DNA from 4 places in the Bradyrhizobium sp. USDA 4451 genome. Region 3 is predicted to be linked to each of the others. Evidence: predicted binding sites of a transcription regulator. Region 3 holds the regulator's gene; each other region holds the start of a gene.
What was found. Region 3 encodes PhoB, which activates phosphate uptake and scavenging genes when phosphate is short. Its sites were predicted from a motif close to TGTCATNNANCTGTCAT; they were not measured.
Positions count from the first base shown of each region.

Region 1: a site for PhoB is predicted at 2,418-2,434, ahead of ppk2 (polyphosphate kinase 2). Genes of this name have one in related genera too.
Region 2: a site for PhoB is predicted at 2,041-2,057, ahead of ACVMB0_RS18570 (alkaline phosphatase D family protein). Genes of this name have one in related genera too.
Region 4: a site for PhoB is predicted at 3,399-3,415, ahead of ACVMB0_RS29860 (OprO/OprP family phosphate-selective porin). Genes of this name have one in related genera too.

Region 1 covers NZ_JBTRCH010000001.1:4,249,508-4,257,080, forward strand. The annotation lists gene ACVMB0_RS19585 (amino acid ABC transporter permease) at 1-54, shown strand, start outside; gene ACVMB0_RS19590 (transporter substrate-binding domain-containing protein) at 260-1,138, opposite strand; gene ppk2 (polyphosphate kinase 2) at 1,375-2,238, opposite strand; gene ACVMB0_RS19600 (fumarylacetoacetate hydrolase family protein) at 2,500-3,672, shown strand; gene ACVMB0_RS19605 (hypothetical protein) at 3,835-4,002, opposite strand; gene ACVMB0_RS19610 (cytochrome P450) at 4,011-5,399, shown strand; gene ACVMB0_RS19615 (hypothetical protein) at 5,406-5,801, shown strand; gene ACVMB0_RS19620 (Spy/CpxP family protein refolding chaperone) at 5,831-6,976, opposite strand; gene ACVMB0_RS19625 (hypothetical protein) at 7,069-7,332, opposite strand.
Region 2 covers NZ_JBTRCH010000001.1:4,008,019-4,015,591, reverse strand. The annotation lists gene ACVMB0_RS18575 (aldo/keto reductase) at 1-213, opposite strand, end outside; gene ACVMB0_RS18570 (alkaline phosphatase D family protein) at 377-1,951, opposite strand; gene ACVMB0_RS18565 (IS1182 family transposase) at 2,330-3,661, shown strand; gene ACVMB0_RS18560 (hypothetical protein) at 3,815-4,255, opposite strand; gene ACVMB0_RS18555 (indolepyruvate ferredoxin oxidoreductase family protein) at 4,384-7,573, opposite strand, start outside.
Region 3 covers NZ_JBTRCH010000001.1:2,604,907-2,612,479, forward strand. The annotation lists gene pstS (phosphate ABC transporter substrate-binding protein PstS) at 1-68, shown strand, start outside; gene pstC (phosphate ABC transporter permease subunit PstC) at 315-1,304, shown strand; gene pstA (phosphate ABC transporter permease PstA) at 1,309-2,154, shown strand; gene pstB (phosphate ABC transporter ATP-binding protein PstB) at 2,151-2,969, shown strand; gene phoU (phosphate signaling complex protein PhoU) at 2,990-3,706, shown strand; gene phoB (phosphate regulon transcriptional regulator PhoB) at 3,835-4,545, shown strand; gene ACVMB0_RS12055 (GcrA family cell cycle regulator) at 4,823-5,335, opposite strand; gene ACVMB0_RS12060 (acetylornithine transaminase) at 5,835-7,037, shown strand; gene argF (ornithine carbamoyltransferase) at 7,037-7,573, shown strand, end outside.
Region 4 covers NZ_JBTRCH010000001.1:6,420,595-6,428,167, forward strand. The annotation lists gene ACVMB0_RS29845 (RluA family pseudouridine synthase) at 1-236, opposite strand, end outside; gene ACVMB0_RS29850 (replication-associated recombination protein A) at 447-1,778, opposite strand; gene ACVMB0_RS29855 (DegQ family serine endoprotease) at 1,775-3,133, opposite strand; gene ACVMB0_RS29860 (OprO/OprP family phosphate-selective porin) at 3,478-5,091, shown strand; gene ACVMB0_RS29865 (winged helix-turn-helix transcriptional regulator) at 5,159-5,536, opposite strand; gene ACVMB0_RS29870 (zinc-binding alcohol dehydrogenase family protein) at 5,654-6,667, shown strand; gene ACVMB0_RS29875 (phosphotransferase family protein) at 7,048-7,573, shown strand, end outside.

The DNA.
Region 1 (7,573 bases), 1.6 Mb from region 3:
TCGACGCTGGCGGCGCGGCGGCTGGAGCGCGGGCTGACCTACGACAAGGTGTGAGGCTTCTTCTCCCTCGCCCCGCTCCTGCGGGGTCGAGACAAGCGAAGCTTGCTCTTAGAGGGTCGGGGTGAGGGGCTTCTATCCGGCAAGCAGTTCGTGGCTTGTTGAGCAATGTGCCTCGCCTCTCACCCGGATCGCATCTGCGATGCGGTCCGACCTCTCCCCGCAAAGCGCGGGGAGAGGTGAAGAGGAGACATCCTCGACCTCAGATATTCAACTCCACCGGCACATCCTCGGCCTTGACGCCGGCAAGCCCGAGGCCCTTGACGAACCATTCGCGCATCTGGCCGATGCCGCGGTTATAGTCGATCCAGACCGATAGGAAATCGCGCCAGCGCTTGTCCTGTTCGCGCCGCACCGCGGTGCCGCTCGCGATCGTCACCGAGGGCGAGGTCAGGATCTTGTAGGTGCCGAGATTCGGGTTCTTGGCGATCGCGGTCAGCCCGAGCACCAGCGCGTTGACCACGCAATCGACGCGGCCCGACGACATTTCCAGCATCACCTCGTCGCGCGACTTCAGCGACTTGATGGTGGCGTTCGGCGCGAAGCGCCGCGCCACTGCCTCGTTGGCGGAGCCGACGTCGACCGCGATCTTGACCTCGGGCTTGTTGATGTCGGCCCAGGTTTTTGCCTCCAGTCCCTTCTTCAGCATCGCGCCGAACGGATGCGGGAACACCAGATTGGTGAAATCGACCACCAGCGCACGCTGCGGCGTCGGGTTGAGCGCGAAGCCGAGATCGATCTTGTTGGCCTGCAGATCGAGGATCGAATTGCCGTAGGTCGACTCGACATATTCCAGCTTGACGTCGAGCAGTTTTGCCAGATCGTTGGCCATCTCGATTGAGAAGCCGGACCAGGTGCCGGTGGCGAGGTCCTTGTTGAAATAGGGCAGCTCGCCGGGCAGCACGGCGATCCGCAGCACCTTGTTGGCGCGGATGCGATCCAGCGTGTTGTCGGCCGGGGTCTGCGCCGAGGCCGGCGCCGCCATCGCGGCCGCGAGCGCCGCGCCGCTGCCGATCCCGAGCGCATAGCGCAGCGCGTCGCGGCGATCTTCGGAAATTTTGATGTCGTCGGATTGAGTCAAGCGGGCCTCCCTGCACCAGATCGCCGAAGCCTAGCGTCGGGTTCCGGCGCCAGCAAGGGCGCGCGCCTGCACCATTGGTAGGCTTGTCGACGAGGAGATGCCTATCCCTTCGCCTCATCTCGCGTGTGGCAGGGCGATCGCATATGCCGCTTCCGCAGGAGGCGACCCTCACCCTGACCCTCTCCCCGTAAGAACGACGTAAGAACGGGGAGATGAGAGCGTGCCTGCGGCTCGCCTCAATACCGTCCCGGCACGTACATCTCCTGCGGGATCGGGCCGCGGTGATAGTCGGGGTTGCGCACCCGCGGCGGCAGCACCACCGGTTGGTGGGTGACCGACTGGTAGGGGATCTGGCTCAGCAGATGCGAGATGCAGTTGAGCCGGGCGCGCTTCTTGTCGACGGCATCGACGATCCACCATGGCGTATCAGGCAGATGGGTGCGCTCCAGCATGGTCTCCTTGGCCTTGGTGTAGAGCTCCCAGCGGGTCCGCGCCTCGACGTCCATTGGGCTCAGCTTCCACTGCTTCAGCGGATCCTGGATCCGCATCGAGAAGCGGAACGCCTGTTCCTCATCGGTGATCGAGAACCAGTATTTCAGCAGGATGGTGCCGGAGCGGATCAGCATGCGTTCAAATTCCGGCACCGAAACGAAGAACTCCTCATACTGCTCGTCGGTGCAGAACCCCATCACCTTCTCGACGCCGGCGCGGTTGTACCAGCTGCGGTCGAACAGCACGATCTCGCCGCTGGCCGGAAGATGCGAGACGTAGCGCTGGAAGTACCATTGCGTGCGCTCGCGCTCGTTCGGCGCCGGCAGCGCCGCGATCCGGCAGACCCGCGGGTTGAGCCGCTGGGTGATGCGCTTGATAACGCCGCCCTTGCCGGCGGAATCGCGCCCCTCGAACAGCACCACGACCTTCTTCTTCTCATGCTGCACCCAGTCCTGCAGCTTCACCAGCTCGCCCTGCAACCGCAGCAATTCGCGGAAGTAGAACTTGCGGTCGATCGACGGCTTGCCGGCGGCGCCGTCGTGATCGAGCTCGTCGAGCCTCATGTCGTCGAGCTCGAGCTCGAGTTCCTCGTCGAGGCTGTCGGCCATCTCCTGATGAATGCGGGCGCGCAAGGCTTCGTCACGCAAGGCTTCGTCACGCAAGGCTTCGTTCCGCAAAGCTTCGTCTCGAGAGGCTTCGTCGGTGAGGTGAGGGGCGGTCATGAAGGTCCGTCTTTCAGTGTGCTAGATGGATCGCCGGGAGCATTGACGGGCGATGTTACCCCTCTATGACAAGGGCATGACCGCTGTTTCACGCCGCCGGGCGGATTGTGCTAACAAGCGACCACAAGATCAAAAAAGGAGACGCCGATGATTTCGCTCACGCCAAAAGACGTCCTGCCGGAGGACGGCACCGCCGGCACGCTGGTCGGACGGGTCTGGCTGCCGCAGGCCGGCGGGCCGGCCGTGGTCGCGGTACGCGGCGACGGCGTGTTCGACGTCACCGCGCGCTTTCCCACGGTGAGCGCGCTGTGCGAGGAGAGCGATCCGGCAGGTGCGTTGCGTGCGACCAAAGGCGAGCGGATCGGCGATCTCGCGGCGATCCTCGCCAACACGCCGCCCGACCGGCGCGACAAGGCGAAGCCGCATCTGCTGGCGCCGGTGGATCTGCAGGTGCTGAAGGCCGCCGGCGTCACCTTCGCGATCTCGATGCTGGAACGCGTGATCGAGGAGCGGGCGCGCGGCAACCCGTCCTCGGCGGAGGCGATCCGCAAGGAGGTGGTGCGCCTGGTCGGCGATGATCTCTCCAAGCTCAAGCCCGGCTCCGAGCAGGCGATGCGACTGAAGCAGGTGCTGATCGACCAGAATGCCTGGAGCCAGTATCTCGAGGTCGGCATCGGCCCCGACGCCGAAGTCTTCACCAAGGCGCCGACGCTGTCCTCGGTCGGTACCGGCATGGATGCCGGGCTGCATCCGAAGTCGACCTGGAACAACCCGGAGCCGGAGGTCGTGCTTGTCGTCTCCGGTGCCGGCAAGATCGTGGGTGCCGCGCTCGGCAACGACGTCAACCTGCGCGACTTCGAGGGCCGCTCGGCGCTCTTGCTGTCGAAGGCCAAGGACAACAACGCGTCGTGTGCGATCGGCCCGCTGCTCCGGCTGTTCGACGCGACCTTCTCGCTCGACGACGTCAGGCAGATGGATGTCGGCCTCACCGTGACCGGCACCGACGGCTTCGTGCTCGAGGGCCATTCCTCGATCTCAAAGATCAGCCGCGACCCGACCGACCTGGTCGCGCAGACCATCGGACTGGTGCATCAATATCCCGACGGCTTTGCGCTGTTCCTCGGCACGATGTTCGCGCCGGTCAAGGATCGCGACGCCAAGGGCGAGGGCTTCACCCACAAGCGCGACGACATCGTCACCATCGCAGCGCCGCAGCTCGGCAAGCTCGTCAACCGCATGCGCAGCAGCGACCAATGCGAGCCCTGGACCTTCGGCGTCGGCGCGCTGATGAAGAATTTGGCGCAGCGCAAGGTGCTGTGAGGACAAGCGTAGGGTGGGTTAGTTAGCCGAGGCGTAACCCACCGACTTCGTGCTGCGGGGAAGAGGGACCATCGTGAGGTGAGCACGCTCGTCAGGCTCCCTACCCCCTTGCGGGGCCAGCAAGGGGGAGGGAACCCTTCCTCCGGTGCTCGCCTCACTTGGTCATAGCTCACGTAATTTGCCGTCACGCTGCCGAGCGGCATGAAAATCGGGCAACGCAGGTATCGTCGTCGCCGCCGCGCCCGCCGTCTCGTGCTGCAACACGAAACGCAGCTTGAGGAACCGATCGTATTTCGCGTTATTATTCGCCGGTACATTGAACATTTTCACGGTGGCCCATGTTGCAGTGCCACGAAGGCGATTATTGCCCGCCTGTCCCGCATCCGCCGCGAAGCCGGCTTGGATTCATTGAGCTGCTGACCAGGTTGCGGCGAAATCCACTTGAGTGCTGGAGCGAGGACTTCTTCCGGGAGCCGATCGTCAAGCTGCGTCTGCCGTTCACCGACGCATTTGTCGTTCACGATCCGCACGCCATCAAGCACGTGCTGATGGACCGTGCGGGGAATTACCCGAAAGACACAATCCAGCGCCGCATTCTCTCGTCCGGATTGTCCGACGGCCTGCTGAGCGTCGACGGAGAGCGTTGGGAGGTGCAGCGGCGAACACTCGCCCCGATCTTCGCGCGCCGCAACGTCACCTCCTTCACGATGCGGATGCTGGTTGCCGCCAACGAACTGTCGGCGAAATGGTCCACGATGGGACCCGATGCCACGGTGGATGTTGCCGCCGAGATGACGCTGGTCACGCTGAACGTGCTCGCGCTGACGATCTTCTCGGACGGCATCGGCGATGATCTCGACGAATTCCGGATGGCGATGAATGTCTATTTCAGCGTGATCGGTCGCATCGGGGCGCTCGATCTGCTCGGTGTGCCCAAATACGTGCCGCGCCCGGGTCATCGTCGCCTGCGCGCGACGATGGCTTACTTCGAGGCCGTGATCGACAGGATCATCGACGTTCGATGCCGGGGACGTACCGTCCCTGTCGAGGGCCCGAGCGATCTGCTGGCCTTGTTGTTGCGGTCGCCGGATCCTTCGACCGGACGGCAGCTGAGCCCGCGGGAGATTCGCTCCAACGTCCTCACCTTTCTCTCCGCGGGACATGAGACGACCGCAAACACGCTCGCCTGGTCGATCTTTCTGCTGTCGCAGTCGCCTGAGTGGCGGTCGCGTGTCGCGTCGGAAGCCGAGCGCGAGCTGTCCAATCCGGCCGATGACCTCGCCGAGCGGCTGGTCGTGACGAAGGCGGTGATCGAGGAGGCGTTGCGTCTTTATCCTCCGATCGCCGCCCTTAGCCGGACGGCGCGCGAGGCGGACAGGCTGGGCGACCTGGCGGTCGGCGCGCGATCCCTGATCGTGATCGCGCCCTACGTCCTGCATCGGCATCACAGGCTCTGGCGCCGCCCCGATGCATTCGACCCCTCGCGCTTCCTGGGGGAGGCGCGCGGCGCAATTCCGCGGTTCGCCTATCTGCCTTTCGGGGTCGGGCCGCGAACCTGCATCGGCGCGTCGTTCGCCCTGCAGGAGGCGGCCATCGTGCTCGCGGTCCTGATCCGCGATTTCGAGATGAGGGTGCTGCCGAACGCCGACGTGCAGCCGCTCCAGCGCATCACATTGCGTCCGGCGCATGGACTGCCGATGGCGATCAGCCGAAGGTCCGCGGCGTAGCGCTTGTTGCGCAAGATATTTCCATTCGAGTCCGTCAGCGCGATCCCTGCGCCGCGCGACTGCGGCGGCAGCGCGCTGCGCGATGATGTGCTAGTGTTCGCTGCTGCCGCCTTCGTTGTCGAACATGTTCAGAAACCTGGGCGGCAGATCAATCGCATGCCGCAACTTGTGCGCGCGCAGATGCGCGAAATCCGGAGCGACCGCTTGTCGCGCCGTTGTGTGAACCAGTTCATCCTCGTCCGCGCCGATCCGTTTCAGCATAGTGGCTCGACGCGAACAGAAGGAGTCGCGGACATGAACGAGCAGCCATCAAATGGAATGCCCGATTGGCTCACGACGGACATGCTGGTGATCGCCGTCGCACTGGCGATCATCGTGATGGGAATCTGGATCGCGCCGTAGCGGCCGCAGGCGCGCGGCAATGACGCGGCTTACAGGCCGATCATGCGGAAGATCATGCCTCCGATATTCGGACCATGATGGTGGTGGCGGCGATGACGGCCTCGCGGAGCTTCGTCATTGCTTGCGGCCATCGCGGTGCCGCCGCCGTTCCGCTCGGGGCCAATCGCGTCGAACGCGGCCTTCTGCTCGTCGCTGAGCGCGCTGTAGAAGGTATCCAGCGCAGGACGCACCGTGCCGATCGCCTGCAGCATGGCATCGAGCCGGGCTGCGACCGCCGCAAGGCGCGCCGGCGGCGTGCGGGCGTCGGTGGGCGGGCAGGATGATTTCAAGGTGTCCTCGGCCTTTGTCGCCGCATCCCGCAAGGCCTCGAGGTTCGCCCGCTGTGCGTCGGTCGGCTTGACGTCGCGGTCGATGATGTCGCCGGGCCACGCAATGGCGGCAGGCTGCGCCGTGTTGCAGGTGGCATTGTCCGAGGTCGCCTCACGCTGACCGCGGTGCTGATCCGCCACCAGTGCCGTCACCTTGGCTTTCTGATCGTCGCTGAGCAGCCCGTAGAACTTCTCCAGCGCCGGCTGCAGGATCCCGACCGCATCGCGCATCGCCTGGAGCCGCTGCTGCATCGCGGAGAGCCGGCTCGGCGCGGTCAGCGGCACGTCCTTGGGACAGGAATTGAGAATGGTCTCGGACGCCCTCTGCGAGGCGCTGGCGAGTTCGTCGAGTGCCGCGCTCTGCTCCGCATTGGGCTGGATGGCGCTGCGGAATTGCTCGATCGGGAAGCCCGCGATGTCGGTTCGATCGCTGCCGCACATGTCGGCGAGAGTCGTTGCCTGACTGCTGCGCGATCGACCCGTGGCCGGCGGCCGGGGACCGGCATAGCCGGGCAGGTAGTAGGCATAGCCGCTCAACGCATCGTAGTCGTAGGGACCGAACAGACCGGCATAGAGATCGCCGTAGCCGTAATCCCAGAAGTACGGGTCGTAGCCCCAGCCCCACCAGGTGTAGTCGTAGAGATCGTAATAGGCGTAGGGCCAGAACACCGGGCCGACCCAGCCATAACCGCCATTCGGATGGCGCCACCAACCATCGCCATTGCGATAGCCCAGGGCGGCTCCAGCGGCGGCGGTCGTGATGGCGGCGCGCGTCATCGGGTTGCGCAGGCCGCCGGGTCTGCCCATCGCGGCTCGGATCTGGCGAGAGGCCAGCGAGCGCCCCACGACGTTCGCATTGTGCCGCATCGCGGCGGGCGAGGCGGCAGCACGGCCGGCGGCTACCCCCGGCGCGGAGCGTGCCGTGCGCGCGGCAGGACGGAATTGGGAATGGCGTGCGGCTGAACCGCCGCCGAGCCTCGCTCCGGCTCTTGCGGCCGGACGAATGGTATGAAAGCCGCCGCCGCGATGAAAACCACCGCCAGCGTGGGCGGCACCGCCGCCATGAAACCCGCCGCCATGAAACCCGCCACCGTGGAAGCCGCCTCCGCCGCCATGAAATCCACCACCACCATGGCCGCCGCCACCGTGACCTCCACCACCATGGCCGCCGCCACCGCGCGCGGCGTCCGCGCTCCCTGCCAACAGCGCAGTCGATGCCGCGATTGCCAGGATCGCGGCGAGTGCCAACACGGTGTGTCGGCCGCGAGCAGGCCTCAGCATGGGTCGTTACCCTCCGGATACTCAGTGATGCCCGACATCAACATCGCACGCCGCCGCCGGGTTCCGGCGGGGGCGTGGATCGCGACGGATTTAATTGGCGAGGCGGGCCTTCAAGGCGGTCGG
Region 2 (7,573 bases), 1.4 Mb from region 3:
GGTCGTCACATGCAGGTCCTTGCGCGGGACCTTGGAAGCCGCGATCGCCGCGCCGATCGGCTCTTCATTGGCGTACATCTCGGCGGTGTCGATGTGCCGGTAACCGAGCCCGAGCGCGCTCTCGACCGCCGCGCGGCAGGCATCGCCCTGCATGCGGAAGGTGCCGAGCCCGAGTTGCGGCAGGCTGATGCCCTGTGTCTGCAGATTTTCCATGGATAGCTCCTGACGCGTGGGACGCCGAGGAAATCGACGACGTCACGCCAGCAAATCGTTTCGTGGAATGAAATTGGCAGGACTGCCAATGCCTAGTCTGCCCGCAAACCGGCCCTTCGGGCAAGCCGCCGCAAATCAAGATGTCGCGACGGCATTGGCGAGCTTAAATATGTTCCGCCAAGATCTGGCCGGGCCGTGCGTCCGGCCTTGGCTCGATGTCGACCGACCAGAGATCGTGGTTGTCGACGTCCTTCAGCGTCACTGTCATCACGGCGGTCCTGCCGTCGATGTCGACGCGGCCAAAGAATTGCAGGCCGAAGCAGGGCGCGAGGTTGTCGCCCTGCTCGGCGGTGCAGCCCTTCTCGTACATCGCCTTCGGGCCGAAGGTGTTGTCGAGTGCGCCCGGCGACCAGGTGCCGGCATGCAGCGGACCGGAGACGAACTCCCAGAACGGCTCGAACTCCTGGAACACGGCGCGGTTCGGATCATAGTGATGCGCCGCGGTGTAATGCATGTCCGCCGTGAGCCACACCGTGTTGCGGACGCCGGCGCGCTTCATGAAGGACAGCAGGTCGGCGATCTCGTGCTCGCGCCGCTCGGGCGGCCCGTCGCCGAGCGCAACGGCATCGAGGCTGATGAGCCCGATCGGCAGATCCGCCGCGATCACCTTCCAGACAGCATCCGATGCCATCAGTTCGCGCTTCAGCCAGGCCAGCTGACTCTCGCCGAGGATGAACGCCTGCTCCGGATCGCCCTGCTTGTTCCAGCTGGAATCGCGGTAGGAGCGCATGTCGACGATGAAGACGTCGAGCAGCGGCCCGATCTTGCGATAGACCCGGCCATCACGCTCCGGCATCAGCCGCATCGGCATGAATTCGTGGAACGCACGCCGCGCCCGCGCCACCAGCTTCGAATTGCCATCCGCGTCGTAGCCGGTCGCGTCGGCGGTGCCGATCGGCGACCAGTCATCGGCCACCTCGTGGTCATCCCACTGCGCGAACACAGGCACCTCGGCATGGAAGGCGCGGAAATTCTCGTCGAGCCAGTTGTATTTGTAATTGCCGCGAAACTGCTCAAGAGTCTGCGCGACGACGGATTTCTCAGGGGTGACGACGTTGCGCCAGACCTCGCCGTTCGGCAGCGCTTGCTCCGCGGGCACCGTGCAATCCGCATAAATATGATCGCCCGAGTGGATGAAGAAATCCGGGCGCTCGTTCAGCATGGTGCGGTAGCTGCGCAGGCCGCCGCGAGCGGGGTCGATGCCCCAGCCCTGCCCAACGACGTCGCCGGACCAGACAAAGGAGACCGAGCGGCGATCGACCGGCGCAGTGCGGAAATGCCCGATGCGGCTTTCGCCGACGAGGCCGTCGCGATCCTCGAAGCTGACGCGATAGAACAGGTCCTGCCCCGGCGGCAGGCCATCGAGCAGCAGTTTTGCGGTGAAGTCGCGCTCGGGCAGCGCATCCGTGGTCGCCGTGCGCAGGATGCTGACGAAGCTCTCGACTGCGGCGCATTCGATGCGCATCCGTGCCGCGCGATCGGCGCGGGCCCAGATGACAGCGGAATCGCTGGCGACATCGCCGGACTGGATCCCTGTGATCGCGGGCCGATCCGCGGCGCGGCTTAGATAGGGCCTTGCCAGCGCCCCCAATCCCGCGAGCGCAGCCGTCGACGCCGAGCGCACCAGAAGTTGACGCCTTGTAAGGCCTCGCCCCCTTGCGGAGATCACTGTCGGCATCGAATAACCTTCGTCGAATCGCAACGAAGGTTTTGCCTGCGCCGTTTGACTCCGCCCTGACGGTTTCTTGACTCTGCGCCGACGGTTTTGCGACGGCGGGATGACTCAGGGAAATTCTGGGAACGGCATCGGGCGCCGAGCGCTCACGCGCCTGACCCGTCATCCTGAGGAGCGCCACCGGGTCCGCGCGAAGCGCGGCCCGATGACAGGCTCCGCGCGTCTCGAAGGATGAATCGGCCAGAGACGGGCCGTCGATCCTTCGAGACGCGCGCAAGGCGCGCTCCTCAGAGGGTGTGATTTTTTTGGGGTTTCAGCGAGCATTATAGCCGAAAGCCGGCGCGGTGTGATTCTCTGGCGATGACGGATTCGCGGGAGGTGATGTTGGCTGCCGATGAGTTGTTTGGGGACCTGCCGGAGCAGGCGAAGCCACCAGCCGAAGCGGGCTTGCCCGGCGCTCCGCGGCTGCGTGAGCCCCAGCGCGACCAGATTGCGCTGCGAGCGGTTGATATTGAGAGCCTGATCGGGGAAGACCATCCGGTGCGGCTGATCTGGTCTTATGTCGAAGAGCTTGATCTGAGTGAGTTGGAGGACCGGATCAAGGCTCGCGGCGATCGTCCCGGTCACCCCGCGACCTCGCCCCGGCTTTTGCTGGCGCTGTGGCTCTATGCCGCCAGCGAAGGCGTTGGCAGCGCGCGGGCGTTGGAGCGGCTGTGCGAGAGCCACGATGCCTATCGCTGGCTGTGCGGCGGGGTGTCGGTGAACTATCACCTGCTGGCGGACTTCCGGGTCGGCAACGCCGATCTGCTTGACCGACTGCTCAGTGAGCATCTGGCAGCGTTGGCAAAGGCCGGTCTCGTCGATCTGGAGACCTTGGCGCAGGATGGCATGCGGGTCCGGGCCAGCGCCGGGGCCGCCTCGTTCCGGCGCGAGGCGACGCTGGATAAGCATTTGGCGCAGGCTGAGGCCGTGGTGGAAGACCTCAAGCGCGAGGTCGACACACGCTCGGACGCCAGCAATAAGCGTGCCCGGGCAGCCAAGGAGCGGGCCGCGCGGGAACGCAGCGCGCGGGTGAAGGCGGCGCAGACGGCGCTCGCCGAGATCAAGCAGCAGCGCAAGGAGCGCGAAGAAAGTCGCGGCAACGGCAAGACGCCGAAGGAGCCGCGGGCCTCCACGACGGACGCCTATGCACGGGTCATGAAGATGGCGAACGGCGGCTTCCGCCCCGCCTACAACGTGCAGGTGACGAGCGTGGCCGGCGAGCAGATCGTCGTCGACACCAGAATTTGCAACGTCGGATCCGATCGCGGCCTGATGCGCCCCATGCTGGAGCGGCAGCGTGCGCGGCCCGGAGGGTTGCCCAAGGACCATCTCGTCGATGGCGGCTTTGGCAGTGCCGAGGACATCGAATGGGCCTATGCCGAGGGCATCGATATCTTTTGTCCGCCCACTCAATCCAAGCACGGTACCGATCCCTATCTACCGCGGCGCGGCGACGGTCCGGGGGTGTTGGCCTGGCGTGCGCGAATGGCGAGCGAAGAGGGCAAGGCCCGATACAGGTCCCGGTCGATCTGCGAGTGCATCCATGCCCGCTGGCGCAATTGGGACCTGCGGCAATTGACCGTGCGCGGCATCGAAAAGGTCCGTGCCGTCGTGCTCTGGTACGCCCTCGTCAACAACATCCTGCAAGGCAACCGCCTCTCCAGAGCCTAAACAACGGGTCATCGCCGAACTCGAACTCAAACCTGCCAATTGCTGCGACGAACAGCCGCCAAAAACTCCGCAGGAGCCGAATCCGTCACAAGCTCTCAGGATGACGGTTTGGGATTAGTGCACCTCGAAAGAGAGAGGCGCGGCCGCCGCCTCTCACCGCCGCCAGTTGCAGATGCCGCCGGTGCGGCACGGCCAGGTCTGGATCCTGGTATCGCGGGCTTCGGCATCGAGCGGGTTCGAATGCCGACGCGCGAGCTTGGCGCGAGCAGGAACGTGCGCGACTGCGCGCTTCCGCTCTCGCGGTGCCGTCTCGCGCGGCGGCGTCACCCTGGTGGTCCGTACCGGCTTCTGCCGCTCGACCTTCGGCTCCTCAACCTTCGGTTCGGCGGCTGCATGCTGATCGGCACCGTGGTCGGCCTTCGCCTCGACCGGAACCGGCTCGAACTGCGCCGGCGGGCCAAGCGGCTTCGGCGACAGGACTGCGCGTGAAAGATCGAGGCTGAAGAACTCGCTCGGGCGGTAGTCGTCGGCCAACGCGACACCGCCCCATGCCAGGCACGCGGCGCAAACGGTTGCAACCAAAACGTTTTTCAGGACCGTCAAAAGGGCCTCCTGAAATCACTCGAACAGAACAGCCATCATGTAGGGGCCCGGCCGCGCGAATCCAGCCGCAGGTTGCGGGCAGGGTTACCGGTCAACCAAGGCGGCCGCGGAAAGTTCCCCTACTCGGCCGCCTGCGCCAGCGGCTGGCCGATCGCACGCTCCAGCCGCGCACATTCGGTGCGGTAGCGGGCGACGTTGCCTTCCTTGATGTGGCCGTAGCCGCGCACGAGGTCCGCAGCCTTGGCCAGCGCCACCAGGCGCGGCAGATCGAGCGGCTTGTTGCCGTCGAGATGCCGCAGGATCATCGCCGAATATTCGACCGGCAGCGCGCGCTCCATTTTGCGCTCGGCGGTATAGCCGAAGATGTCGAACGCGGTGCCGCGCAGGCCCTTCAGCCCGGCCAGCAAGCCGAACGCCTTGAAGATCCACGGGCCGAACTCGCGCTTCTGCAAGCGCCCGGTGACGGGATCGCGCTGTGCCAGCAGCGGGGGCGCCAGCAGGACCTTCAAACCGGAATTGCCCTCGAACTGCTCCCGCAGCGCCTTGCTGAACTCGCCATCGGAATAGAGCCGCGCGACCTCGTATTCGTCCTTGTAGGCCATCAGCTTGAACAGGCCTTTTGCAAAAGCCTCGGTCAGGTCCTGCGAGCCCGGCGCCGCCGCGGCTTCCGCCGTGCGGACACGCGCGACGTCGTCGAGATAGCGCTTGGCGTAGGCCGCGTCCTGATAGTCGGTGAGGAATTTGGCGCGGAATGCGATCGCTTCATCCAGCGTCTTCTTGGCCGGAGCTGCGCCCGCATTCTTGAAGCGGGCGGCGCTGACCACGCGCTGAAGATCGTGCGCGGCAAGCCGGCCCCACGAGAACGCGGTCTTGTTCATCTCGATCGCGGCGCCGTTGAGCTCGATCGCCTTCAGGATCGCGTCGAGCGACAGCGGGATCGCGCCGCGCTGGAACGCGAAGCCGAGCATGAAGGCGTTGGTGGCGATGCTGTCGCCCATCAGCGCGGTGGCAAGCCCGGTGGCGTCGAGGATGTCGAGATCGCCTGATGTCACCGCGCCGTTCAGGGCATCGCGCATCGAGCTTGCCTCGAAGTCGATATCGGGATCGATCACGAAGCTCGCGGTCGGCAGCAGGTCGGCGTTGACGACGGCGCGGGTGACGCCGCGCTCGGCACGGCTCAGCGCCGGCACGCTGGTGGCGACGACGAGGTCGCAGCCGAGGATCAGATTGGCATTGCCCGGCGCGATGCGGACCGTGGTCAGCATATCGGATGTAGGCGCCAGCCGGACATGGCTCATGACCGCGCCGTTCTTCTGCGACAGGCCGGTGAAGTCGAGCGTCGAGCAGGCCAGCCCCTCGACATGCGCGGCCATGCCGAGCAGCGCGCCGATGGTGATGACGCCGGTGCCGCCGATGCCGGTGATCAGGATGTTGTAGGGATTGCTCAGGGTGGCCGCAGGCGGCGTCGGCAGGTCGGCAAACAGCGCCTTCGGATCGGCAGCGGTGCGGTCGGCCTTGCGCAGCTTGGGATCCTGCACCATCACGAAGCTCGGGCAGAAGCCCTCGATGCAGGAGAAATCCTTGTTGCAGTTCGACTGGTCGATGCGGCGCTTGCGACCGAGCTCGGTCTCCAGCGGCTGCACCGAGACGCAGTTCGACGCCACCGAGCAGTCGCCGCAGCCTTCGCAGACGCGCTCATTGATGAACACGCGCTTGGCCGGATCGGGAAACAGCCCGCGCTTGCGGCGGCGGCGCTTCTCGGCGGCGCAGGTCTGGTCGTAGATCAGGACGGTGAGGCCCTCGATCTCGCGCAAGGTGCGCTGCACGGCGTCGAGCTCGCGGCGATGATGGATGGTGGCGCCCGACGGGAAATAATTGGCGGGATATTTGTCGGGATCGTCGGAGACGATCGCGAGCTTCTTGGTGCCCTCCGCCCAGACCTGATGCGCGATCTGCGAGACCGTGAAGCCGCCCTCGGCGGGCTGACCGCCGGTCATCGCCACCGCATCGTTGTAGAGGATCTTGTAGGTGATGTTGACGCCGGCGGCCGCCGCCGCGCGCAGCGCCAGCAGACCGGAATGCGTGTAGGTGCCGTCGCCGAGATTCTGGAACACGTGCTGTTCGCTGGTGAACGGCGCCTGCCCGATCCAGCTCACGCCCTCCGCGCCCATATGCGAGATGGTCTGGGTGTTGCGGTTCGGCACCGACAGCGCCATGCCGTGACAGCCGATGCCGGCCATCGCGCGGCTGCCCTCGGGGATCTTGGTCGACGAATTGTGCGGGCAGCCCGAGCAGAAATACGGCGTCCGCGACAGTTTCGCGGTCCCCGTACCTTCGGCCGGACGATCGAACGCCTCGAGTTTTGCCAGGCGCTGCTCCAGCAGCGGACTGCGGTGGCCGAGCTTGCGCAGCCGCGCCACCACGGCGGCGGCGACCATGGTCGGCGTCAACTCGCCCTCGCTCGGCAGCAGCGGCGCGCCGCTCTCGTCGCGCTTACCGACCACCGACGGACGCCTGGCAGCATCCATGTTGTAGAGGATGCGGACCAGCTGGTCCTCGATGAAGCCGCGCTTCTCCTCGACCACCAGCACGTCCTGCAAGCCCTCGGCGAAGGCGCGCGCGCCGTTTGCTTCGAGCGGCCAGGTCAGCGCCACCTTGTAGATGCGCAGCCCCAGCGCCTGCGCCTCGGCATCGGTGATGCCGAGATCGGCGAGCGCCTGGCGCAGGTCGAGATAGGCCTTGCCGGTCGCCATGATGCCGAGCCGCGCCGGCTTGGAATCCAGCACGATGCGGTCGAACCGGTTGGCGCGGGCGAAGGCCGCGATGGCCTCCATCTTGGGCCCGTGCAGACGACGTTCGGCCTCCAGCGGCGGATCCGGCCAGCGGATCGAGAGCCCGCCCGGCGGCATCTCGAAATCGTCGGGCATGATGATCCTGATGCGGTCGGGATCGCTGACGATCGAAGCCGAGCTTTCCACCGTCTCGGAGATCGCCTTGAAGCCGACCCAGCAGCCGGAATAGCGCGACAGCGCGAAACCGAGGATGCCGAGATCGAGATAATCCTGCAGCGTCGCCGGATTGATCACCGGCATCAGCGCCGAGGCGAACACCTGCTCGCTCTGGTGCGCGAGCGTGGAGGACTGGCAGCCATGGTCGTCACCGGCGAGCGCGATCACGCCGCCATTCGGCGAGGTGCCGGCCGAGTTGGCGTGCTTGAGCGCATCGAGCGAGCGGTCGACGCCGGGCCCCTTGCCGTACCAGATGCCGAACACGCCATCGACCTTGGCGCCGGGGAACATGCCGACCTGC
Region 3 (7,573 bases):
ACATCCCGATGCCGGACTCGGTCGTCAAGCTGATCGAGAAGACCTGGTCCTCGGACATCAAGAGCTAAGTCCACCGCATCGGACAACGCCTGGGCCGCCTCTCGAGGGCGGCACAGGTTGAACGACCAAGCTGTTGAGCGATCAAGACCCGGGCTCCGATCACCGCGGCAACAAGCGCGGGAGGGGTCCGGGGTTCGCGCCTCCGGCAGGCGCGGCCGGAACGGTGCCGGGTCACAGGCGTCGCTGGAGATCGCTTCGGGGCGTGGCGGTTTGCGTGGCTTTCACATAGTAAAGAGGGAATTGGCGTGGCAGACATGGCTGTTCAGGGCGATGTGATGGAAGCCGCGGGACCTTACGATCGCGCCAAGGCCCTCAGTGCCTTTAAGCTCGGTGATCTCACTTTCTATTGGATCACCCGCATCTCGGCGATCTCGGTCCTGTTGATCCTCGGCGGCATCATCCTGTCGCTGATCGTCGGTGCCTGGCCGGCAATGAAGGAATACGGCTTCGCCTTCCTCTGGACCCAGCGTTGGGCGCCCTCGGCCGATCCGCCGGTGCTCGGCGCGCTCGGCCCGATCTACGGCACGCTGATCACCTCGGTCATCGCCATGCTGATCGCGATCCCGGTCGGCATCGGCATCGCCGTGTTCCTCACCGAACTCTGCCCGCAGTGGCTGCGCCGCCCGATCGGCATCGCCATCGAGCTGCTCGCCGGCATCCCCTCCATCATCTACGGCATGTGGGGCTTCTTCGTGCTCGGCCCGTTCCTGGCCAACACGTTCCAGCCGTTCATGATCCGGATCTTCGAGGGCGTTCCAGTGCTGGGCGCGGTGTTCGCCGGCCCGCCGTCCTATCTCAGCCTGTTCAACGCGGCGCTGATCCTCGCCATCATGGTGCTGCCGTTCATCACCGCGATCTCGGTCGACGTGTTCAAGACCGTGCCGCCCGTGCTCAAGGAAGCCGCCTACGGCATGGGCTGCACCACCTGGGAAGTCGTCCGCAGCGTCGTGATCCCCTACACAAGGGTCGGCGTGATCGGCGGCATCATGCTGGCGCTCGGCCGCGCGCTCGGCGAAACCATGGCGGTGACCTTCATCATCGGCAACTCGTTCCGCATCTCGTCGTCGATCTTCGCGCCGGGCACCACGATCTCGGCGGCGATCGCTTCCGAATTCGCCGAGAGCGACGGCCTGCACCAGTCCGGCCTGATCCTGCTCGGCCTGTTGCTGTTCGTGCTGACCTTCTTCGTGCTCGCCGGCGCGCGGCTGATGCTGATGCGGCTCGAGAAGAAGGCGGGGAAGTGACGCCATGAACCCGATCTACAAATCCCGCCGCCGCAGCGACATCATCATCCGCACGCTCTGCGTCGGTGCGGCGCTGTTCGGCGTCACCTGGCTGGCGCTGATCCTGATCACGCTGCTCTACAACGGCCTTGCCGGCCTCAGCGTGCAGCTGTTCACCCAGAACACGCCGCCGCCGGGCTCGACCGATGGCGGTCTGCTCAACGCCATCGTCGGCTCGGTCATCATGACCGTAATCGGCGTCGGCATCGGCGCGCCGCTCGGCCTGTTCGCCGGCACCTACCTTGCCGAATACGGCAAGCACGACAAGCTCACCTCGGTGATCCGCTTCATCAACGACATCCTGCTCAGCGCGCCGTCGATCATCATCGGGCTGTTCATCTATGGTGCGGTGGTGGTGCCGATGCGCGGCTTCTCGGCGATCGCAGGCAGCCTTGCGCTCGCCGTGATCGTGATCCCGGTCGTGCTGCGCACCACCGAGGACATGCTGCTGCTGGTGCCCAATCCGTTGCGCGAGGCGGCCTCCGCGCTCGGCCTGCCGCGTTCGCTGGTGATCAAGCGGATCGCTTATCGTGCTGCGCGTAGCGGCTTGATCACCGGCGTGCTGCTGGCGACCGCGCGTGTCGCCGGCGAGACCGCGCCGCTGCTATTCACCGCGCTGTCGAACCAGTTCTTCAGCTGGGATTTGACCAAGACGATGGCCAACCTGCCGGTGACCATCAACAACTTCGTGCAGAGCCCCTACGCCTACTGGAAGGAACTGGCGTGGAGCGGCGCACTGCTCATCACCTTCACCGTGCTCGCGTTGAATATCGGCGCGCGTATCCTTGGTGCCGAAAGGACCGCAAAATGACCGAGCTTTCCGTCTCCACGACTGTCGCGGGCCACGTTCCCCAGGTGCCGCTTCCGGACGCGCCGCCGAAAGTCACGGTGCGTAACCTCAATTTCTATTACGGCGAGCACCACGCGCTGAAGAACATCAACCTGACGCTCGGCACCAACCGCGTCACGGCGTTCATCGGACCGTCGGGCTGCGGCAAGTCGACCCTGCTGCGCATCTTCAACCGGATGTACGACCTTTATCCGGGCCAGCGCGCGGTCGGCCAGCTGATGCTGGACCAGACCAACATCCTCGATCCCAAGCTCGACCTCAATCTGCTCCGCGCGCGGGTCGGCATGGTGTTCCAGAAGCCGACGCCGTTCCCGATGACGATCTACGAGAACATCGCCTTCGGCATCCGCCTCTACGAGAAGATCTCGAAGTCCGAGATGGACGACCGGGTCGAGAAGGCGCTGCGCGGCGGCGCGCTGTGGAACGAGGTCAAGGACAAGCTGAACGCCTCCGGCCTGTCGCTGTCCGGCGGCCAGCAGCAGCGGCTGTGCATCGCGCGCACCGTGGCGGTGCGTCCCGAGGTGATCCTGTTCGACGAGCCGTGCTCGGCGCTCGATCCGATCTCCACCGCCAAGGTCGAGGAGCTGATCCAGGAACTCTCCGAGGATTACACGATCGCGATCGTCACCCACAACATGCAGCAGGCGGCGCGCGTCTCCGACAAGACCGCCTTCATGTATCTCGGCGAGCTGATCGAGTTCGACGACACCAACAAGATCTTCACCTCGCCGAGCGATCGACGCACCCAGGACTACATCACCGGCCGGTTCGGCTGACCGGGCTGAGGAGACAGATGATGGCTTCTGAACACACCGCCAAGGCATTCGACAGCGACCTGCAGGAGTTGACCCGCCTGGTCGCCGAGATGGGCGGCCTCGTCGAGCGGATGATCACCGAGTCGGTCGACGCGCTGATCCGGCGCGACGTCGCGCTCGGCAAGCGCGTGGTCGCCGCCGACATCGAGATCGACAATCTGCAGCGCGTCATCGAAGAGCGCGCGGTGCTGACGATCGCGCGCCGCCAGCCGATGGCGATCGATCTGCGCGAGATCGTCAGCGCGATGCGCGTCGCCACCGACCTCGAGCGGATCGGCGACCTGGCCAAGAACATGGGCAAGCGCGTCGCGGCGCTGGAGAGCGATTTCCAGCCGCTGAAGCTGATCCGCGGCCTGGAGCACATGACCGACCTCGTGCTGTCGCAGGTCAAGTCGGTGCTCGACGCCTATGCCGCGCACGATCTGCCGGCGGCGATGAACGTCTGGAAGGGCGACGAGGAGGTCGACGCGATCTGCACCTCGCTGTTCCGCGAGCTGCTCACCTACATGATGGAAGACCCCCGCAACATCTCGTTCTGCATCCATCTGATGTTCTGCGCCAAGAACATCGAGCGGATCGGCGATCACGCCACCAACATCGCCGAGACCGTGTTCTACATGATCGAAGGCCAGCAGATCACCGACAAGCGCCCGAAGGGCGACATGACCAATTTTGCCACCACTGTGCCGGGTAACTAGGACATCATCCGCACGCGCGGAACCGGATTGTCTTCGACAAGTCGTTTCCGCGGGGATTATGCTCAAGAAGCTAAGCGTTTCGGTTTGCGTCTGGGCAACAGATCACCACAGAGAAAGAACTTAGACCGATGAGCGCACGCATTCTGGTAGTCGAAGACGAGGAAGCGCTAACGACGCTGTTGCGCTACAACCTCGATGCGGAAGGCTACGATGTCGAAACGGTGGGGCGCGGCGACGATGCCGATACCCGCCTCAAGGAGCGCGTTCCCGACCTCGTGGTCCTCGACTGGATGCTGCCGGGCCTGTCCGGCATCGAGCTGTGCCGCCGCCTGCGGGCGCGGCCCGAGACCAAGCAGCTTCCGATCATCATGCTGACCGCGCGCGGCGAGGAGAGCGAGCGGGTGCGCGGTCTGGCCACCGGCGCCGACGATTACATCGTCAAGCCGTTCTCGGTGCCGGAGCTCCTGGCGCGGGTGAAGGGCCTGCTGCGCCGCGCGAGCCCGGAGCGGCTCGCCACCGTCCTGACCTATGGCGACATCGAGCTCGACCGCGAGAAGCGCCGCGTCGCGCGCTCCGGCCGCCCAATCGATCTCGGGCCGACCGAGTATCGGCTGCTCGAATTCTTCCTCGAGCATCCCGGCCGCGTGTTCAGCCGCGAGCAGCTGCTCGACAGCGTCTGGGGCCGCGACATCTACATCGATGAGCGCACCGTCGACGTCCATATCGGCCGCCTGCGCAAGCTGCTCAATCCGGGCCGCGAGCAGGATCCGATCCGCACCGTGCGCGGCGCCGGCTACGCGCTCGACGACCGCTTCGCGAAAGCCGAGCCGCAGCCGTAAGTCGCCTTTCCGGCGAGAGCCGTCATCGTCATCGTCATTGCGAGCGGAGCGAAGCAATCCATCGCGCCACGAGCGGCGGCTCGTTATCGCGTGAGGTGAGCACACTGTCCGGCTCCCTCCCTCCTTGCGGGGGAGGGTGGGGAGGGGCGCGTGTGCTCACCTTACGTCGCGCAGTGCGCTTGACCTGGGCTATGTGCCCTTGATGTTCATTCGCTCACAAAAAATCCCCGCTTGTGCGGGGATTTGTTTTTCAGGTCTTCCGTAGTTTTCCCGAGGGCTACTTGATCTGCGGCTTCGCCGACGGCCGGCGGCGATCGGCGGCGGGCTGGTAGGCGACGCGGGAATGATGCGCGCAATAGGGCAGGCCGGCGAGCGCCTTGCCGCCGCAGAAGAAGAATTCCGGGCTCGAGGGATCGCCGACCGGCCAGTGACAGGTGGCCTCGTTGAGTTCGAGCAGCGACAGCCGCTGGCTCATCGGCACCACGTTGTCGAACGAGATCGGATCGGGCTCCATCTCGACCTCGAAGGCGTGCGCGAGCGCGGTGTTGCCGCGCGAGACCGGGCGCGCCACTCGCATCATGTGCTGGGCGGGGCGCGCCTTGCGCTGCCGCGGCGCCGCCGTGGAGGGTGCCTTGGCGCGGCCGGAGAGGCCGAGCCGGTGCACTTTGCCGATCACGGCGTTTCGCGTCACATTGCCAAGTTCCGCTGCGATCTGGCTGGCCGAAAGGCCAGACTCCCAGAGCTTCTTCAGCTGCTCGACGCGATCGTCGGACCAGGTCAATACCGTCATCGCATTCTTCCTTTCGCATGGCGCCGGCCAGTCATTGGAGCGGCGCTGCGAGCCAAATCTGGACAAATATCCCTGCGGCCAGAATCCCTTAGCCCTCGCCGGGCGCGGTGTTGCGCCCGAACGTTTACGCGAGACACAAAGGCTACTTAGAGGGTCCAGTACTGCCGCACGAGATGTCGTACCCGACAGGCCAAACGCTACAATATGGCGTGACTCTGGCGCAAGAGTCCGCGGCCGTGCGTCCACATGTTCCGACAAAGTTAAGCATTGCTGTGAGGCTTTTCCACCGCACCGGAATGCTCCGGATTGCGCTCGTTCGGCAGCGCAGGAAGCCCGGCAAAAGGACCGGCTCCTGGCGATTGACACGGACCCGCCGCAGCATAGAATGTTGCCCACGTGCCGCCCGCAAAGGCGGCCGTTTTGTTTTCCGAAGCTGGCCGTTGCTGCGCTGGCGTCAAGGCGCGCGGCAATTGTCGGCTTCAAACCGGCAGTGAACGCCATGACCAACGCCTCGTCGCATCTGCTTCCCGTCTTCGCCAGGGTCGATCTCGGCTTCGAGCGCGGTGAGGGCGCCTGGCTGATCGCAACCAACGGCGACCGCTATCTCGATTTCACCTCGGGCGTCGCCGTCAACGCGCTCGGGCATGCGCATCCGCATCTGGTGAAGGCGCTGCAGGAACAGGCGACCAGGCTCTGGCACATGTCGAACCTGTTCAAGAGCCCGGACGGCGAGGTGCTCGCCGCGCGGCTGTGCGAGCAGAGCTTCGCCGACTTCGTGTTCTTCTGCAATTCCGGCGCGGAGGCGATGGAGGGCGTGATCAAGCTGGTCCGCCACTATCACTTCTCCAAGGGCCATGGCGAGCGCTACCGCATCATCACCTTCGAAGGCGCCTTCCATGGCCGCACGCTGGGCACGCTGGCCGCGACCGGCGCGGCGAAATATCTCGAAGGCTTTGGCCCGCCGATGGACGGCTTCGACCAGGTGCCGCATGGCGACATCGAGGCGGTGAAGAAGGCGATCGGCCCGCACACCGCCGGCATCCTGATCGAACCGGTGCAGGGCGAGGGCGGGGTGCGCTCGGCGCCGCAGGCGTTCTTCAAGGCGCTGCGTGCGCTGTGCGACGAACATGGCCTGCTGCTGGCGTTCGACGAGGTGCAGACCGGCATGGGCCGTACCGGCGATTTGTTTGCCTACAAGCGCACCGGCGTCACGCCGGACGTGATGTCGCTCGCGAAGGCGCTCGGCGGCGGCTTCCCGATCGGCGCGGTGCTGGCGACCGCGAAAGCGGCCGAAGGCATGGCGCCGGGCTCGCACGGCTCGACCTTTGGCGGCAATCCGCTGGCGGTCGCCGCCGCCAATGCCGTGCTCGACGTCATGCTGAAGCCCGGCTTCTTCGAGCACGTGCAGAAGATGTCGCTGCTGCTCAAGCAGAAGCTCGCCTCGGTCGTCGACCGCTATCCCGGCGTGCTGTCGGAAGTGCGCGGCGAGGGCCTGTTGATCGGCGTCAAGGCCGTGGTGCCGTCGGGCGACCTGATCGCCGCATTGCGCAACGAGAAGCTGCTCACCGTCGGCGCCGGCGACAATGTGGTCCGGTTCCTGGCGCCCCTGATCGTGACCGAAGCCGAGATCGATCAGTCGATCGTCTCGCTCGAGCGTGCCTGCGCGACATTGTCGGCAGCGCAGCCGAGGAAGGCTGGATGATGAGCAAGCCGGTCCGTCACTTCCTCGACATCAACGAGCTGCCGCTCGCCGAGCTGCGCAACATGCTGTCCGCCGGCGCCGCCATGAAGGCGAAGCTGAAGGCGCATGAGAAGGGCAAGAAGCCGCTCGAGGGCAAGACGCTGGCGATGATCTTCGAGCGCCCGTCGACCCGCACCAGGGTGTCGTTCGACGTCGGGATGCGCCAGCTCGGCGGCGAATCCATCATGCTGACCGGCGCCGAGATGCAGCTTGGCCGCGGCGAGACCATCGCCGACACCGCGCGCGTGCTGTCGCGCTATGTCGATGCGATCATGATCCGCATCCTCAACCATGACGCGCTGCTCGAGCTCGCCGCCCACGCCACTGTTCCCGTCATCAACGGCCTGACCCGGCGTTCGCATCCCTGCCAGGTGATGGCGGATCTCATGACCTATGAGGAGAACCGCGGCTCGATCGAGGGCAAGACGGTGGCCTGGACCGGCGACGACAACAACGTGCTGGCGTCCTGGGCGCATGCCGCCGAGCGGTTCAAGTTC
Region 4 (7,573 bases), 3.8 Mb from region 3:
TCGCGGCGCGGCTCGGCAAAGCGCGGCGGCTTTCCCGGCGCACGGTGCGCGAACGGACGGTCGCCCGACTTGCGGTCAGCTTTGCGATCGTCCGGCTTGCGGCCGCGTTGTGCCGATCCGCCCTTGCTGCGATCCTTGCTGCGATCCTTGCCGTGTTCGCCGGCACGGTCACGGCCCTTGTCGCGCCCTTTGGCGCGATCGCCCGGCGATGTGGTTCTCTTGATGCGGCGGCTCATGATGGTGTTTCGGCTCCAGACCTGCATTGTGCCTAGCGCAAATGCCGCGAATCGTCACGGCGAAATCGGTACAATTCCGGCGCAACATCGGCCATGGTCGCGCCGGCTGCGGCAAGCGATGGGGGCGCCCCCCGCAATGAGACCTTCGATAGCGGCGCTGGCGGGCACCCAGTTGGTGAAGTGCGGCCGCCCAGTTGGTGAAGTGAAGCGCTAGCCGCCGCGCTCCTTGCGCAGCCGCTGCCAATAATCCAGCCGTTTCCTGATCTCGCGCTCGAAGCCGCGGTCGGGCGGATCGTAGAAGGTCTGGCGGCCGAGCGCTTCCGGGAAATAGTCCTGGCCGGAGAACGCGTCGGGTGCGTCGTGATCGTATTGATAGCCGGAGCCATAGCCCTCCGACTTCATCAGCTTGGTCGGCGAATTCAGGATGTGCTTCGGCGGCAACAGCGAGCCGCCCTGCTTGGCGGTCTGCATCGCCGCACCGAACGCGGTGTAGACCGCGTTCGATTTCGGCGCGGTGGCGAGATAGACCACCGCCTGTGCGATCGCGAGCTCGCCTTCCGGCGAGCCGAGGAAATCATAGGCATCCTTGGCGGCGTTGCAGACCGCCAGCGCCTGCGGATCGGCCAGGCCGATATCCTCGACCGCCATGCGTACCACGCGTCGCGCCAGGAACAGCGGATCCTCGCCGGCGTCGAACATGCGCGCGAGATAATACAGCGCCGCATCCGGATCGGAGCCGCGCACCGACTTATGCAGCGCCGAGATCAGATTGTAGTGGCCGTCGGCCGATTTGTCGTAGATCGGCGCGCGGCGTTGCAGGATCGCCTGCAACTGCTCGGCGTTGAACACCTCGCCCTTCCGCGCGGCGCGCCAGACCTCTTCGGCCAATGTCAGCGAGGCGCGGCCGTCGCCGTCGGCCATGCGCACCAGCACGGCGCGTGCCTCCGCATCGAGCGGCAGGGCCTTGCCCTCGATCTTCTCGGCATTCGCGAACAGCCGCTCGATCGCCGCGGTATCGAGCGAATGAAACACCAGCACCCGGGCGCGCGACAGCAGCGCCGCGTTGAGCTCGAACGACGGGTTCTCCGTGGTGGCGCCGACCAGCACCACGGTGCCGTCCTCCATCACGGGCAGGAAGGAATCCTGCTGCGCGCGGTTGAACCGGTGCACCTCGTCGACGAACAGCAGGGTGCCCTTGCCGGTCTCGCGGCGGGCACGCGCGGCATCGAACGCCTTCTTCAGATCGGCGACGCCGGAGAACACCGCGGAGATCTGCTCGAAATGCAATTCGGTGGCGTCGGCGAGCAGCCGCGCCACGGTGGTCTTGCCGGTGCCGGGCGGTCCCCAGAACACCAGCGAGCCCAAGGTGCGCGTCTCCAGCATGCGGGTCAGCGCGCCGTCGGGGCCGAGGATGTGATCCTGCCCGACGACGTCGGCCAGCGTGCGCGGGCGCAGCCGGTCCGGCAGCGGGTGTGGCGCGTCCTGCTCCATCCCCGCCGCAGCGAACAGGTTCGGCGCGTCGCGCGGTCTCTTTGGGCTCATCCGCCGAGCGTCACGTTGATCTGCTGGCCGCCGCGCACCAGCGTGATGCGCCAGATCCGCGAGCCTGCCTTCGATACCTTCTCGAGATCGCTGGTGCGCACGATCTTCTCATTGTTGACCGCCAGAATGATGTCGCCCTTCTGGAAGCCGACATTGGCGGCGGTGCCGTCATCGGCGAGCTCGGTGACGACAACGCCCTCGGCGCCGGCATCGAGATGCAGCTCATCGGCGAGCGCCGGCGAGATGTTGGCGACCCGTGCGCCCTGGAACGGCGAGCGCGCGGTCAGCACGATCTCGTCGCGGTTGGTGTCGGGCGCGGTCTCCAGCGGCACGGTCAGCTTCACCGGCTTGCCGGCACGCTGCACCTCGATCTCGGCGCTGCCGCCGAGCGGACGGGTGGCGAAGCGGTAGTCGAACGCGTTGGGATCGTCGACCGGCGTCCCGTCGATCCCGACGATCAGGTCGGACAGTTTGAGCCCGGCCTTCGCCGCCGGGCTGTTCGGCGCGACGTTGGCGACCAGCGCACCGGACGGCAACTTCAGCCCCAGCGTCTCCGCGATCTCCGGCGTGACCGCTTGCAGCCGCGCGCCGAGCCATGGCCGCTTCACATTCTTGCCGCCGCTCTTGGCGGAGGCCACCACCACGCGCACCATGTTGGCCGGGATCGCAAAGCCGATGCCCTGCGAGCCGCCCGAGCGCGAGAAGATCGCGGTGTTGATGCCGGCGAGCCGGCCGGTCATGTCGACCAGCGCACCGCCCGAATTGCCGGGATTGATCGCGGCGTCGGTCTGAATGAAGAATTGATAATCCGTGATCCCGACTTGAGTCCGCGCCAGCGCCGAGATGATGCCGTGCGTCACGGTCTGGCCGACGCCGAACGGGTTGCCGATGGCGAGCACGACGTCGCCGACCTGCAGCTGGTCGGAATTGGCGAAGTCGAGCGTTGCGAACTTCTCCTTGTTGGTCTCCTTCAGCCTGAGCACCGCAAGGTCGGTGCGGCTGTCCTTCAGCACGATCTCGGCCTCATATTCGCGCTTGTCGGCGAGCGAGACCTTGACCTGGTCGGCGCCCTCGATCACGTGATTGTTTGTGACCACGAGGCCGGACGCATCGACCATCACGCCGGAGCCGAGCGAGCGCTGCATCTGCTCGGGCTGCTGCCCGGGCACGCCAAAAAAGCGGCGGAAGATCGGATCGTCCAGGAACGGATTGCGGTTCTGCACCATCTTGGCGGCGTAGACATTGACCACCGCCGGCTGCACCCGCTGCACGATCGGCGCATAGGACAATTGCAGTTCGGCCTGCGAGGACGGCACGCGGCGGTCCTGGGCTGCGGCCGGGGACAGATTCCCCATGAAAGCCAATGTGCACAGGGCGGATATGGCAGCAAAACGGACGGGTCGGAGCATTCTCACCTCTCGAGGAAACGCCGGAATATAGGCGCGTTCGCCGGGCAAATGAAGGGCGCCCGACCGGATAAACCGCCCTGTCGGACCGGTGCAAAACCCCTGGCCGCCGCGTTGAAGCGCGCCGCCAGGCTTCTATGATGGCTGTCATCTCACTGCGCCGCGCCGCTTGTTGCCTGCGGACAACAAGCGGAACTGCGAGGCTCGAAATCGCTGTCGTGCGTCAGTCACGTTCGACTCCTAGGACGTCTCCGTGAGTGAGTGGGGACTTCAAAACACAACAGGGGTGCACAATGGGTGCAACAAAACTTGGTGCCATCGCCATCGGGCTGGCCGGGGCGCTCGCCGCCTCGCCGGCCTATTCGCAATCGGCCGGAGGCGGCAGCGACGCGGAGATCGTGCTGCTTAGGCAGCAGCTGAAGATGCTCGAGCAGAAGCTCGATAAACTTCAGAAGCAGACCAATGCCAACACGGCAACCGCAGCAAGCGCGAACGCCAACGCGAAGGCGGCCGATGCCAAGGCAACCGATGCGAAGGCCGCGCGCGTCGCAAGCGCCAACGCCGCGATCCCGGTGAAGGGCCCGGTCGCGCCGTCGGGCGTCGTGGTGACGATGCCGAACAACCGGCCGACGATCTGCACTGCGGACGAACAGAACTGCGTCGCGATCACCAGTCGCGTGCACTGGGATGTCGGCGGCTACGACTATCGCCCGAACACCGCAGCCACCTCGCCGCAGAAGCTCGACAGCGGCGAGAACGTGCGCCGCGCGCGCATCGGCATCGTCGGCAAATTCCTTGGCGACTGGAATTACGCGTTGATCTACGACTTCGGCGGCTCGTCCGACGGCTTCGGCGGCGCAGCCGCGGGATCGCTGCCCGGCGGCGGCACCTCCGGCATCGAGAACGCCTATCTGAGCTACACCGGCTTCAAGCCGTTCGGCGGCAAGATGGCGATCGAAGGCGGCATCATGGATATCCCGTGGACGCTGGACGAAGCCACCAGCTCCAACGACATCCTGTTCATGGAGCGCGCCTCGGTCGGCATCATCGCGCAGAACATCGCCGCCGGTGACTTCCGCTCCGGCGCCGGCACCCGCTGGTGGAACGACCAGCTCTGGATCGGCGGCTACGTCACCGGACCGACCACCGGCGCGATCCACTCCGCCTCGTCGGCCTCGCCGGCCGGCACCTCCGAGCAGTATGGCGGCATCGTCCGCGTCGCCGGCAATCCGATCAGCGGCAAGAACTATTCGGTGCATATCGGCGCCGACGCGGAATGGCTGGTGCAGCCGCCGCGCAACCAGCTGACGCAGGCGCAGACGCTCACGCTGAGCGACCGGCCCGAGCTGCGCATCGATCCGACGACGCTGATCTCGACCGGCGCGATCGCCAACGTCTCCGGCGCCCAGGTCTACGGCGTCGAGGCGGCGGCGACCTATGGCCCTTTGATCGCCCAGGGCGAGTACTACTGGTTCAACGTCGACCGCTCCGCGAATACCGGCCTGCCGCCGGTCGGCGCGCCGAGCTTGAAATTCGACGGCGGTTACGCGCAGGTCGGCTATGTATTGACCGGCGAGAACCACGCCTACAACGCGGCGACGGCCTCCTATAGCGGAATCAAGCCGCACGATCCGTTCTCGCTCGCCGGCGGCGGCATCGGCGCCTGGGAAATCGCCGGCCGCGTCAGCACCATGAACCTCAACGACCAGGTCGGCCAGGCGGTCGGCGTCGCGGGTGGACGGCAGACCGTCTACACCGCCGCGCTGAACTGGTACGTCAACAACAACGTCCGCTTCATGCTGAACTATCTGCACGGCGACGTCGCCAAGCAGGCCTCCGCGACGTCGAGCGCGGATGCCGGGTCGAAGTTCGACGCGGTCGCGCTGCGCACGCAGGTCGCGTTCTGAGGCAGTGTGATCTGTCGTCAATAAACAGACGGCCGGGGCATTGCTCCGGCCGTTTCGTTTTGGAGTGCTAAGCCGCGCGCTTCTTCTTCACCACGACCTCCGGCGCCGGCGCACAGGACAGCCGCTCCTGATGGCCCTCGCCCCAGGCTTTCAAAATATCGATCACCGGGCGCAGGCTCTCGCCGAGTTCGGACAGCGTGTATTCGACCCGCGGCGGCACCTCGGCATAGACCTTGCGGATCACGAGGCCGTCGTCCTCAAGCGCCCGCAGCTGCTTGGTCAGCATGCGTTGCGTGATGCCGGGCATCCGCCGCCGCAGCTCGCCGAAGCGCTGGGTGCCGGCCTGCAAATGATAGAGGATCACGCCCTTCCATTTGCCGTCGATCAGGTCGAGCGCCGCCTCGACCGCGCAGCCCGGCCGGCGGGCAAAATTCTTCCGTTTCATCGATATTTTCCCAATAGTATACAAACGGGGACTAGTTCCCTGATTTTACAGTACTTGCCAAAAGGACGCTAGCGCGACAGGTAAGTCGGCAGGCAATCGCCCATCACGGAGACCAACATGAAGGCCGTCGGATACCAGAAGTCGCTGCCGATCGAGGCGGCGGAGTCGCTCGTCGATTTCGAGATCGCCAAGCCCGAGCCGAAAGGACGCGACATCCGCGTCGCGGTGAAGGCGATCTCGGCCAACCCGGTCGACTACAAGGTGCGCAAGCGCGCGGCGCCGACCGACGGGAGCTACAAGATCCTCGGCTTCGACGCGGCCGGCGTGGTCGACGCCGTCGGGCCCGACGTGTCGCTGTTCAAGCCGGGCGACGAGGTGTTCTACGCGGGCTCGATCCAGCGCCAGGGCACCAATTCGGAATTTCACCTGGTCGACGAGCGCATCGTCGGCAACAAGCCGGCCTCGCTGTCGTTCGCGCAGGCCGCTGCCCTGCCGCTGACCTCGATCACCGCCTGGGAGCTGCTGTTCGACCGGCTCGGCGCCGTACCCGGCAAGAGCCTCGATCCGCGCACGCTGTTGATCATCGGCGGCGCCGGCGGCGTCGGCTCGATCCTGATCCAGCTTGCCCGCCGCCTCACCGGCCTCACCGTTGCCGCAACCGCGACGCGGCCGGAGTCGCAGAAGTGGTGCCGCGATCTCGGCGCGCATGCGGTGATCGATCACGCGCAGCCGATGAAGCAGCAGATCGAGACGTTGAAGCTGCCGCCGGTGGGACTCGTCGCCAGCCTCACCTTCACCGACCAGCACTACAAGTCGATCGCCGACTTCATCGCACCGCAAGGCAAGTTCGGCCTGATCGACGATCCCGCCGAATTCAACGTCGCCGTGTTCAAGGGCAAGGCGGTGTCGGTGCACTGGGAATCGATGTTCACGCGCTCCTCGTTCCAGACGCCGGACATGATCGCGCAGCATCACCTGCTCAACGACGTTGCCGATTTGATCGACAAGGGCGTGCTGCGCACCACGCTCGACCAGACCTTCGGCACCATCAACGCCGCCAACCTCAAGCGCGCCCACGCGCTGCTGGAGAGCGGCAAGTCGCGTGGCAAGATTGTGCTGGAGGGCTGGTAGCCCCCGCTGCGGTGGGTGGATTGGGCCTACTGCGTCATAGTTCTGCCTCCGTCATTGCGAGGAGCGATAGCGACGAAGCAATCCATCCAACCGCATTTGCGGGCAGATGGATTGCTTCGCGGAGCCTGTCATCCGGCGGCGCTTCGCGCCGACCGGGTGGCTCGCAATGACGGCTGGGCGGCAGGATCTGTGGAGAATCGGCTGCAGCGCGGTAAGCGCAGCCAACGCGCCCTACATGACTTCCCCACAGGCCTGCTTGTGGCTTTTGCCAAAGCCGCCGGCGCCTGTATGATTTGCGCAACGATCACCCCGTCTTCAATCCGGCCGATGCAAAGCGTGGCTGGAACGGTGGTGACGCTCACGGGGATGGGAGGAAACCGATGCGTTTGCTCACGGCCGATCCGTCGCGGATCGATCCGGAGTGGATGACGCGGGTGTTGCGCACGGCCGGTGCGATCGACCAGGTCAGGGTCACTGATCTCGTGTGCAATCCGGTCGGCAACGGCCTCGTGGGCGACAGCTATCGATTTCACCTGAGCTATGACGGTTGTGAGCCGAACGCGCCCTTAAGCGTGGTCGGCAAATTCCCGGCCGCAGATCCCGACAGCCGCCATTCCGGTTCCGCGCACACGCTTTACGTCCGCGAGGTCGCCTTCTATCGCGAGCTGGCAACGACCGTCGCGATTCACACCCCGCGGCCGATCCTCGCCGAAATCGATCCGGCCACCGACGATTTTACGCTGATCCTGGAAGATCTGGCCCCCGCGCGCCCGGGCGACCAGCTCGCCGGATGCACAATCGCGGACTGCCAGACCGCGATCCGTGAGGCCGCCGCGTTGCACGCGCCACGCTGGAACGATCCGACGCTCGATGCCGTGCAATGCTTCACGGTTGCTGCCAGCCGGC